Regions from separate parts of the Ensifer sp. SSB1 genome, predicted to be linked through region 3. Evidence: predicted binding sites of a transcription regulator. Region 3 holds the regulator's gene; each other region holds the start of a gene.
What was found. The regulator PhoB, encoded in region 3, activates phosphate uptake and scavenging genes when phosphate is short. The targets are predictions, from matches to a motif close to TGTCATNNANCTGTCAT.

Region 1: a site for PhoB is predicted at 945-961, ahead of I8N66_RS04385 (DUF47 family protein). Genes of this name have one in related genera too.
Region 2: a site for PhoB is predicted at 958-974, ahead of I8N66_RS17565 (PhoX family phosphatase). Genes of this name have one in related genera too.
Region 4: a site for PhoB is predicted at 982-998, ahead of I8N66_RS01045 (DUF1868 domain-containing protein). Genes of this name have one in related genera too.

The regions. Positions count from the first base shown of each region.
Region 1 covers NZ_JAEPRP010000010.1:52,501-54,702, forward strand. The annotation lists gene recF (DNA replication/repair protein RecF) at 1-850, opposite strand, end outside; gene I8N66_RS04385 (DUF47 family protein) at 985-1,629, shown strand; gene I8N66_RS04390 (inorganic phosphate transporter) at 1,629-2,202, shown strand, end outside.
Region 2 covers NZ_JAEPRP010000066.1:4,903-7,104, forward strand. The annotation lists gene I8N66_RS17565 (PhoX family phosphatase) at 1-883, opposite strand, end outside; gene I8N66_RS17570 (DUF2339 domain-containing protein) at 1,079-2,202, shown strand, end outside.
Region 3 covers NZ_JAEPRP010000005.1:21,917-24,118, forward strand. The annotation lists gene phoU (phosphate signaling complex protein PhoU) at 1-530, shown strand, start outside; gene phoB (phosphate regulon transcriptional regulator PhoB) at 783-1,466, shown strand; gene I8N66_RS02015 (GcrA family cell cycle regulator) at 1,536-2,057, opposite strand.
Region 4 covers NZ_JAEPRP010000003.1:22,168-24,369, forward strand. The annotation lists gene I8N66_RS01035 (polyprenyl synthetase family protein) at 1-26, opposite strand, end outside; gene mtgA (monofunctional biosynthetic peptidoglycan transglycosylase) at 199-945, shown strand; gene I8N66_RS01045 (DUF1868 domain-containing protein) at 1,049-1,765, shown strand; gene I8N66_RS01050 (glutathione S-transferase family protein) at 1,779-2,202, shown strand, end outside.

The DNA.
Region 1 (2,202 bases), on a different contig from region 3:
CCGCTGCGTCGCGCGGGCGCCCGTCGCGCAGCATCCCCAGATATTGTTCTTCGAGATCATAGGCCGGGCGATGGCCTTCACCGTCGAGAAAACCGGAAAGCGCCAGATGCGCCGACGGGAAGACGGTGTCGTCCACATTCCGTTCGACGAGCGCGGTCAATAGGCCGAGCATTTCCTGCCGCGCCAGCGCCATCGACACGCCGAGACCGGCCATCTCGCGCTCGATGGCCGTCAGCCACGCCGGGTCCGGCCGAAATTCGCTGAGCAGGCGGTTGCGGCTGCGCATCGCCCGGTCGAATTCGCTGGCGCGCCGGCCATGCTCCGGATCGAGCGAAAGCACCAGCCGGTCGAGGAACCGGCGCCGGTCGGCCGAGGGGCCGGTGAAGAGCCCGTCCATCGACGGCGTCAGCCAGAGAACACGCAGGTGATCCGTCAATTCGTCGACGGTCGACGCCGGCGTTCCGTTGAGCCGCAGCCGTCGGGATTGCCCTTCCGTCGCACCAGCGGTGCCGGTGCCGATCTCGACCGGCCCTTCCATGCCTTCGACGTCGGCAAAGACGGAAAACCCGTCGCTTGCGCCGACGCGCGTCACGTCGGCATAGGCCGCACGCCTGAGGCCCCGCCCGGGCGACAGGAAGGAGACTGCCTCCATGAGGTTGGTCTTGCCGGCGCCGTTCTCTCCCGTCAGCACCACATGGCGCTGGTCGAGTTCCAGCGAGAGCGCCGAATAATTGCGGAACTCCGTGAGCTTCAGGCGGTTGAGAAAGACCTTATGTGGCATCGGCAGTCCGGATTCGACGTTGCGCGCAGCTAGGACGAAAGCAGGCGCCAAGGCAAGGTGAAACGGCATGCATGTCCATATCGGTGCAAGTTGGCCAATTTCGGCGGGGGAAAGGCGACAAACCCCTTGGATCAGGTGCTTTTCTTGGGCGCTCCGGTCAAATATGACAGTTTCATGACAATCCACGAATGGACATATTTGTGATGCTGGCTTGGTTCCGCAAACTACTTCCCCGCGAGGATCGCTTTTTCGACCTCTTCGCAAAACACTCGCTCACCGTCGTCGGTGCCGCCGAAGCACTCGACAAGCTGCTTGCCGGCGGCGACGACATGGAGAAACAGTGCGACCGGATCGTCGCGCTTGAAGATGAAGCCGATCATATCACCGCCGATGTGCTCCTGGCCGTCCGTCGGTCCTTCATCACGCCCTTCGACCGTGGGGACATCAAGGATCTGATCCAGTCGATGGATGATGCCATCGACATGATGCACAAGACGGTCAAGACAATCCGGCTCTACGAACAGAAAAGCTTCGACCCCGGCATGCGCGAAATGGGCACGATCGTCGGCCGGGCCGCGCATCTGATTGCCGAGGCTGTGCCGTTGCTCGACCGCATCGGCGTCAATCACGACCGCCTCATCGCCATTGCCGAGGAGGTCACCCGCCTCGAGGGACACTCCGACGAACTGCACGAGCAGGGTCTCAAGGACCTGTTCCACCGTTACGGCGCGAGCAACCCGATGGCCTATATCATCGGCAGCGAGATCTATGGCCAGCTGGAAAAGGTCATCGACCGTTTCGAGGACGTCGCCAATGAAATCAGCGGCATCGTGATCGAGAACGTCTGATGGATGCGACGCTCGCCTTTCCGTTGCTCGTCGGGCTGATCGGCATCGCGCTGTTCTTCGACTTCCTGAACGGTCTGCACGATGCCGCCAATTCCATCGCGACGATCGTTTCGACGCGGGTGCTCAGGCCGCAATATGCGGTCCTGTGGGCGGCCTTCTTCAACTTCATCGCCTTCCTGTTCTTCGGCCTGCACGTGGCCGAGACGCTCGGCAAGGGTATCATCGATCCCGGAATCGTCACGCCGCTGGTGATCTTCTCGGCGCTCATGGGGGCGATCGTCTGGAACATCGTCACCTGGCTCTTCGGCATCCCGTCGAGCTCCTCGCACGCGCTGATCGGCGGCCTCGTCGGCGCCGGCCTTGCCAGCACCGGATTTAGTTCCATCGTCTGGACCGGCCTTTTGAAGACCGTAGGCGCCATTTTCATGTCGCCCGCGATCGGTTTCTTCCTGGCGCTGATGCTGGTGTTGATCGTCTCCTGGCTCTTCGTGCGGCAGACGCCCTTTGCCGTCGACCGCACCTTCCGCATCATGCAGTTCATCTCGGCCTCGCTCTATTCGCTCGGCCACGGCG
Region 2 (2,202 bases), on a different contig from region 3:
TCTCGCCGCCGAAATAGCCGTTGAAGTTTTCCTCGGCCATCATGTAGGTGCCCCAGGCGGTGACGCCGCCGGCGCAATTGTTAAGCGTGCCGAAGACTTTTTTGCCGGTCGGGTCGGAGGGCGTCTTCAGGCGGTCGTGGCCGGCGGCCGGACCGGTGATCTGCATCTCGGTGTTGACGGTGATGCGGCGGTTGTTCTTGCCATCGAGAACCGGTTGCCACTTGCCGTCGACCTTGCGGATCTCGATGATCGTGCCGCCATGGGCAGCCATCTCGATGTCGACCAGTTCCTTGCTGTATTCGCCGAGAACGACCTTCTCTTCCTCGACTTCCTTGCCGTCCTTCGTCACCTTTTCCTTCACGACGCTGGCGAAGGCCGGGAACATCAGTTCGGCATTGGTATATTCGTGGTTGACGACGAGCAGGCCGTGGTCGGCGCTGCCGTCGAGCGGGATGAAGCCGACATAGTCGTTGTTGTAGCCGAAGAGTTTTTCCTGGGCGGCAGCCGTCTGGTTCTTCGGGTCGAACTCCGGACTGTCGGCGAAGATCTTGTCGCCCCAGCGCAAAAGGATATCCGCATCATACCCTTCAGCGACATGGTGCTTCTCGTCGACGCCGGCTTCGATCTCGGTGAAGTCGAAGCGCGAACCTTCCTCGGCGCGTGCTTCGTCGGCAGTGAGCAGAGCGAGCGGGCTGACCGTCGTCGAAATCGCGGCGACGGCGAGCGAGCCGCCGATGAAGGAGCGGCGCGAGAAACGGCGATGGATGATGTCGCCCATCGTCGGGTTGGCGGAACAGTTGTGGCCGATGTCTTCCAGCTCTTCCCTGCGTTCCGTCAGCGTCTTGAATTCGGTCTCTTCCGTCTGGGCGAGATGCTTGTCCATGATCGGGTCTCCTGTTGAACGATGGAAACCACCGCGCGAGACAGCGGTGTTCATCCGCCTGTACCAGCTGCCCGGTGACAGTTCTGCGACATTTCCGTGAAGAGATTACAGCGCTCGGACGTCTATGGATTTGGTGACCGCGCAAAAGTTTGTATGGTTGCGCCGAGCACGCCAGTGCGACCGTCAGGGGAATACATGTTCGAACTCTTTGCCTTTGTTGCCTTTATCCTCGCTCTTTCCGCCTTCGCCGGCGGTCGCAAGACGGCCGAGCGACTGGGGGCCGAAATCGCCGCGCTGAAGGCGGAGGTCGCAAGGCTGAAGGCCTCTTCGGGCGAAGGCATTCGGGCCGAATCAACGAGCGAAGAGCTGGCAGCCACGCCCGAATTGCCGGTGGAACCGGAGACGGTCGAGGATACCGGCGGCGACCTAGCGGCCAGCGCGGCCGAGGGCGCCCGCATCTTCGGTGGCGAGGAGAAGGCGGCGGATATCGAAGTCGAAGAGACGATCGCTGCCAACACGGAAGCGCCACAGCCGGTGCAGGCCACGCCCCGCCAGGCCGAAAGCCTGGAGAGCCGTCTCGGCGCGCGTTGGGCCGTCTGGGTCGGCGGCATCGCGCTCGCTCTCGGCGGCGTCTTCATGGTCAAGTATTCCATCGATGCCGGCCTGCTGAGCCCCGCGGTTCGCCTGACGCTCGCTGCCCTCTTCGGCCTCCTGCTGACGGCGGCAGGCGAGATCATCCGCAGGCGGGCGGTGCCTGTCATCGCCAATGAATTCCAGAATGCAATGATCCCCGGTATCCTGACGGCTGCCGGTGCCGTCACACTCTTTGGTGTCGCCTATGCCGCCTATGGCATCTACGGCTATATCGGCACAGGCACGGCATTCGTGCTGCTGGCCGCGATTTCGCTGGCGACCGTCGGCCTGTCGCTGCTGCACGGGCAGGCACTCGCCGGCCTCGGCCTGCTTGCCTCGCTCGCAACGCCGGCGCTCGTCTCTAGCGGTGAGCCGCGCCCCTGGGTGCTTTTCGGCTTTCTCTCGGTTGTCTGGCTGGCGACGATTTCTGCCTCGCGGCTGCGCAGCTGGACCGTGGTTCCGACTTTGGCCAATGCCGGCATCGGGCTCTGGGGGCTGGCTTACATCGCCGCGACCGCGCCATTCGAGCCGCTGCCGGTCGCGTTCGCACTGCTGGTGATGATCGCTGGTACCGGCCTCATTTGGCCGGGTGCTACGGAAGCAGCACCCGCGCCCGAGGCCCCGGAGGGAGCGGAGCGACGCGGCGCCGTTGCCGGACCATGGGAGCGGCTGTTTATCCCGCCGCA
Region 3 (2,202 bases):
GCCAGATCGGCGAGAAGGCGATCGTCACGATCGCCAAGCGCCAGCCGGTCGCCGCCGACCTTCGCGAGATCATGGGGTCGATCCGCATCGCCTCCGATCTGGAGCGTGTCGGCGACCTCGGCAAGAACACCGCCAAGCGCGTGATCGCGGTTGCCGGTTCCGGCATCCCGCGCAAGCTCGCCCGCGGTCTCGAGCACCTCGCCGAGCTCGCGCTGGTGCAGCTCAAGGAAGTGCTCGACGTGTATGCCTCGCGCTCGCCGGAAAAGGCCAACAGCATCCGTGAGCGCGACGAGGAGATCGATGCGATCTACACCTCGCTGTTCCGCGAATTGCTGACCTACATGATGGAAGATCCGCGCAACATCACGCCCTGCACACATCTTCTGTTCTGCGCCAAGAACATCGAGCGTATCGGTGACCACGCGACCAACATCGCCGAGACGATCTACTACATGGCTACGGGTGCCCAGCCGGAAGGCGAGCGTCCGAAGGATGACAACACGTCGACGTTGGGCTCGGTCAACGACTAGGTTAGAGCGGGATGCGAGGGGAGTTACATATACACTTCCCCATCCCTTCTAGCGCCGAACGCGCGTTCGCAATGCATGCCCCATGAATATCATCCGGTCGCGGCTTCGGTCGCGGCCCCGAATTCCTGTATCTGAAGCACGCGGCTTTCGCACCGCCTTTGAAAACGGCGGTTGTGCTCCAGATTTAGAGTGTCTGAGCGCCGGTCGGTCCACTGGACCCGCACGGCGCTCACGGTAAGGAGTGGTTACCTGATGTTGCCAAAAATCGCCGTGGTCGAGGACGAAGAGGCGCTGAGCGTCCTGCTGCGTTACAATCTGGAAGCGGAAGGCTTCGACGTCGATACGATCCTCAGGGGTGACGAGGCAGAGATCCGGCTTCAGGAACGTCTGCCCGATCTCCTCATCCTCGACTGGATGCTGCCTGGCGTCTCCGGCATCGAGCTGTGCCGTCGGCTGCGCCAACGCCCGGAAACGGAGCGACTGCCGATCATCATGCTGACGGCGCGCGGCGAAGAGAGCGAGCGCGTTCGTGGTCTGGCGACCGGGGCAGACGACTATGTGGTCAAGCCGTTCTCGACGCCGGAGCTGATGGCTCGCGTCAAGGCGATGCTGCGCCGGGCGAAGCCTGAAGTGCTCTCGACGTTGCTGCGCTGCGGCGATATCGAGCTCGACCGGGAAACCCATCGCGTTCATCGCCGTAGCCGCGAAGTTCGCCTGGGGCCGACGGAGTTCCGCCTGCTGGAGTTCCTGATGTCCTCTCCGGGCCGCGTCTTCTCGCGCTCGCAGCTCCTGGACGGCGTCTGGGGCCATGACATCTATGTCGATGAGCGTACCGTCGACGTCCATGTCGGCCGCCTGCGCAAGGCGTTGAACTTCTCGACCATGCCCGACGTCATTCGCACGGTCCGCGGCGCCGGATACTCGCTCGAAAGCTGAGAATGGCAAATTGAAGCCAATAAAAAAGGGGCCGATCGGCCCCTTTTCCTTTTGTTCCCGCGCGGCGCCTTAGCGCATCCGTCGACGCTCGGCCGAGGGCTGGTAAGCAAGCCGTGCATGGAAGCTGCAATAGGGCGACGACTCCGGCGAGTCATTGCCGCAGAAGTGAAACTCTTCCTTCAGCGGGTCGCCGATCGGCCACTTGCAGGTGCGCTCGGTGAGCTGGGTCAGCTCGAGGCGGCGCGACATCGGCACGACCACGTCGGTGCTGATGCTGAAATCCTGCTCGGCCACGAGATCGACTTCGATCTCTTCCTTGAGAACCGTGGCGCCGGACGGACGGGCAACGGTGCGGGTCGCAACGCGCGCGGCGTAGTTCGGTGCGCGCGGGGCCGAGGTCGGCCGCTTCGGACGGGCCGCAGCGGTGGTGCTGCCGCCAGCCTTGGCGCGTCCCGGGAGGCTCAGGCGATGAACCTTGCCGATGACAGCGTTACGGCTGACACCGCCGAGCTGTGCCGCGATCTGGCTAGCGCTCAGGCCCTCGGACCAAAGCTTCTTCAGTTTCTCCACCCGCTCGTCAGTCCAGTTCATCTCTGCACTCTCCGTTCTCAGCGTTGGGGATGGCAGAATCCCTCACCGCACCCCGGCTGAACCCCGAGGTTGCAAACGCGATAACTCTTTTGGTGACTAGGTCCGCCGCATGCGTCTAGTAATTGAATGTTAACGTACTGACCGT
Region 4 (2,202 bases), on a different contig from region 3:
ATGAAAGGCGATGTTTCCTGGCTCATGCGCGCTCTTTGGCACGGGCGAAGAGGGCTTTCAACGGGGATTCGTGTCGCAGCCGCGCGCTTTCCCTGGGACAGTTGTGTGGGCGCCTTGCCTTTTGCCATAAAGCCCGTTCAACTCTGCCGGCGCATGCACTAAGAGAAGCGGATGGACAGCGAGGTGAACAGTCAGGCCGTGAACGTCGTTCCGGAAGCGCGCGAGGAGGGCGAAGTGCCGTCCAGTCGCTGGTCTTCGCTTCGCCGCACGTTACGCACGAGACGCCGCCAGATCATCCTGGCCGTCCTTGGCTTTGTCGCCTTGCCCTATGTGCTGATCATTCTCTACCTTGTCGAGTTCATCCACCCGGTTTCGACGCTGATGCTGCGCGATCTCGTCCTGCTTCGCGGCTACGATCGTCAATGGGTCGAATTCGACAACATCGCCCCGGTGCTGGTGCAATCGGTGATGATGTCGGAGGACGGCCAGTTCTGCGCCCATGACGGCGTCGACTGGGGCCAGATGCGCGGCGTGGTCCAAGATGCGCTCGAAGGAGAATCGACCCGCGGCGCCAGCACCATTCCGATGCAGACGGTCAAGAACCTCTACCTCTGGAACGGTCGCTCCTTCCTGCGCAAAGGCATGGAATTGCCGCTGGCTGTCGCCGCCGATTTCGTCTGGAGCAAGCGGCGGATGATGGAGATCTACCTGAACATCGCCGAATGGGGTGACGGGATCTACGGTATCGAAGCTGCGGCTCGCCACCATTTCGGAGTTTCCGCGTCGAAGCTTTCGCGCCGGCAGGCCGCACTGCTCGCGGTTTCGCTGCCCAACCCGAAGGAGCGCAACGCCGGCAAGCCGGGCCGCGGGCTCAAGCGCCTGGCGAACCTGATCGAGCGCCGTGCCAGCCGCTCCGGCGGCTACATCACCTGCCTTTATGATTAGGATCAGACCTTTTCATTGGATGGGCTCGCCGGGCGATGTCATGCTCGCGTAGTAGAGTTCTGCCATCTGGGCCTCTCTCCGTTTGAAAGGCCCCGTCTCTCCCATGATTTCGATCTCTCCCTCGCTTTTCGCCTTCGGCCGCAGCGCCAATGATGCTCCACCGAAACATCTCGGAACCCGCTACGGCTCTGACGGCTGTTTCTTGCGCGAACCGGGCAACACGGTCGTCTCCCACGTCACGGCCGGATCGGCGTCAGAGGTTGCCGTGCTCGCAGTGCGCGATCGTCTGCTGGCGATGCCCGAGGCAGAGCAATTCGCCTTCACCCATCCGTCGAGCCTGCACATGACGATCTTCCAGGGCATCATCGAATATCGCCGCAGGCTGCCCTATTGGCCCGTTGACATGCCCTTCGACACGTCGATCGATGCGATGACGGAGCACTACTGCGCACGGCTCAAGAATTTTGCGCCGCAGCAGCCCTTCCGGGCGCGGGTGACGGATGTGACGCCGACCGGTCTCGCGCTCGAGGGAGACAGCGCTGCCGATCGCGCTTGCCTCAAGGCTTGGCGCGATGCTTTCGCCGCAGTCTTCGGCTATCGGCATCCGGATCATGACGACTACGCGTTTCATATCACCTTCGCCTATGTCATCGACTGGCTCGATGACACGGCACTGCCGCGCTGGCAGGAGATGTTGAGCGAACAACTTGCCTATCTCAGGGACCGGGTGCCGGTGATCGAGCTCGATCCGCCGGCTTTCTGCTCCTTCGAGGACATGAACCATTTCGAGGAACTGATCGTTTTCTCGGACAGACCTTAGCCAAGGAACAGAAATGACCGGACTTACCCTTTACGTCGGCAACAAGAACTATTCGTCCTGGTCGATGCGGCCCTGGATGGCGATGACCGCCGCGGGCATCGATTTCGAGGACGTGGTCATTCCCTTCGACTTTGCTGCGGGCAATCCCGATATCCGCGCGGTGTCGCCGACGGGACGTGTGCCGTTGCTACGGCATGGAGAATTGCTTGTCTGGGAGTCGCTGGCGATCATCGAATACGTCGCCGAGCTCTTTCCCAATGCCGGGCTCTGGCCCGCGGATCGCGAGGCCCGCGCCCGGGCGCGCAGCTATTCCATGGAGATGCTCTCCGGTTTCCGGGCGTTACGCGGTGCCTGCCCGATGAATGTCCGCCGGGAGAAGCAGGCTCTTGAGGTGGATGCCGACGTTCGCGCCGATGTCGCCCGCATCGAGCAAATCT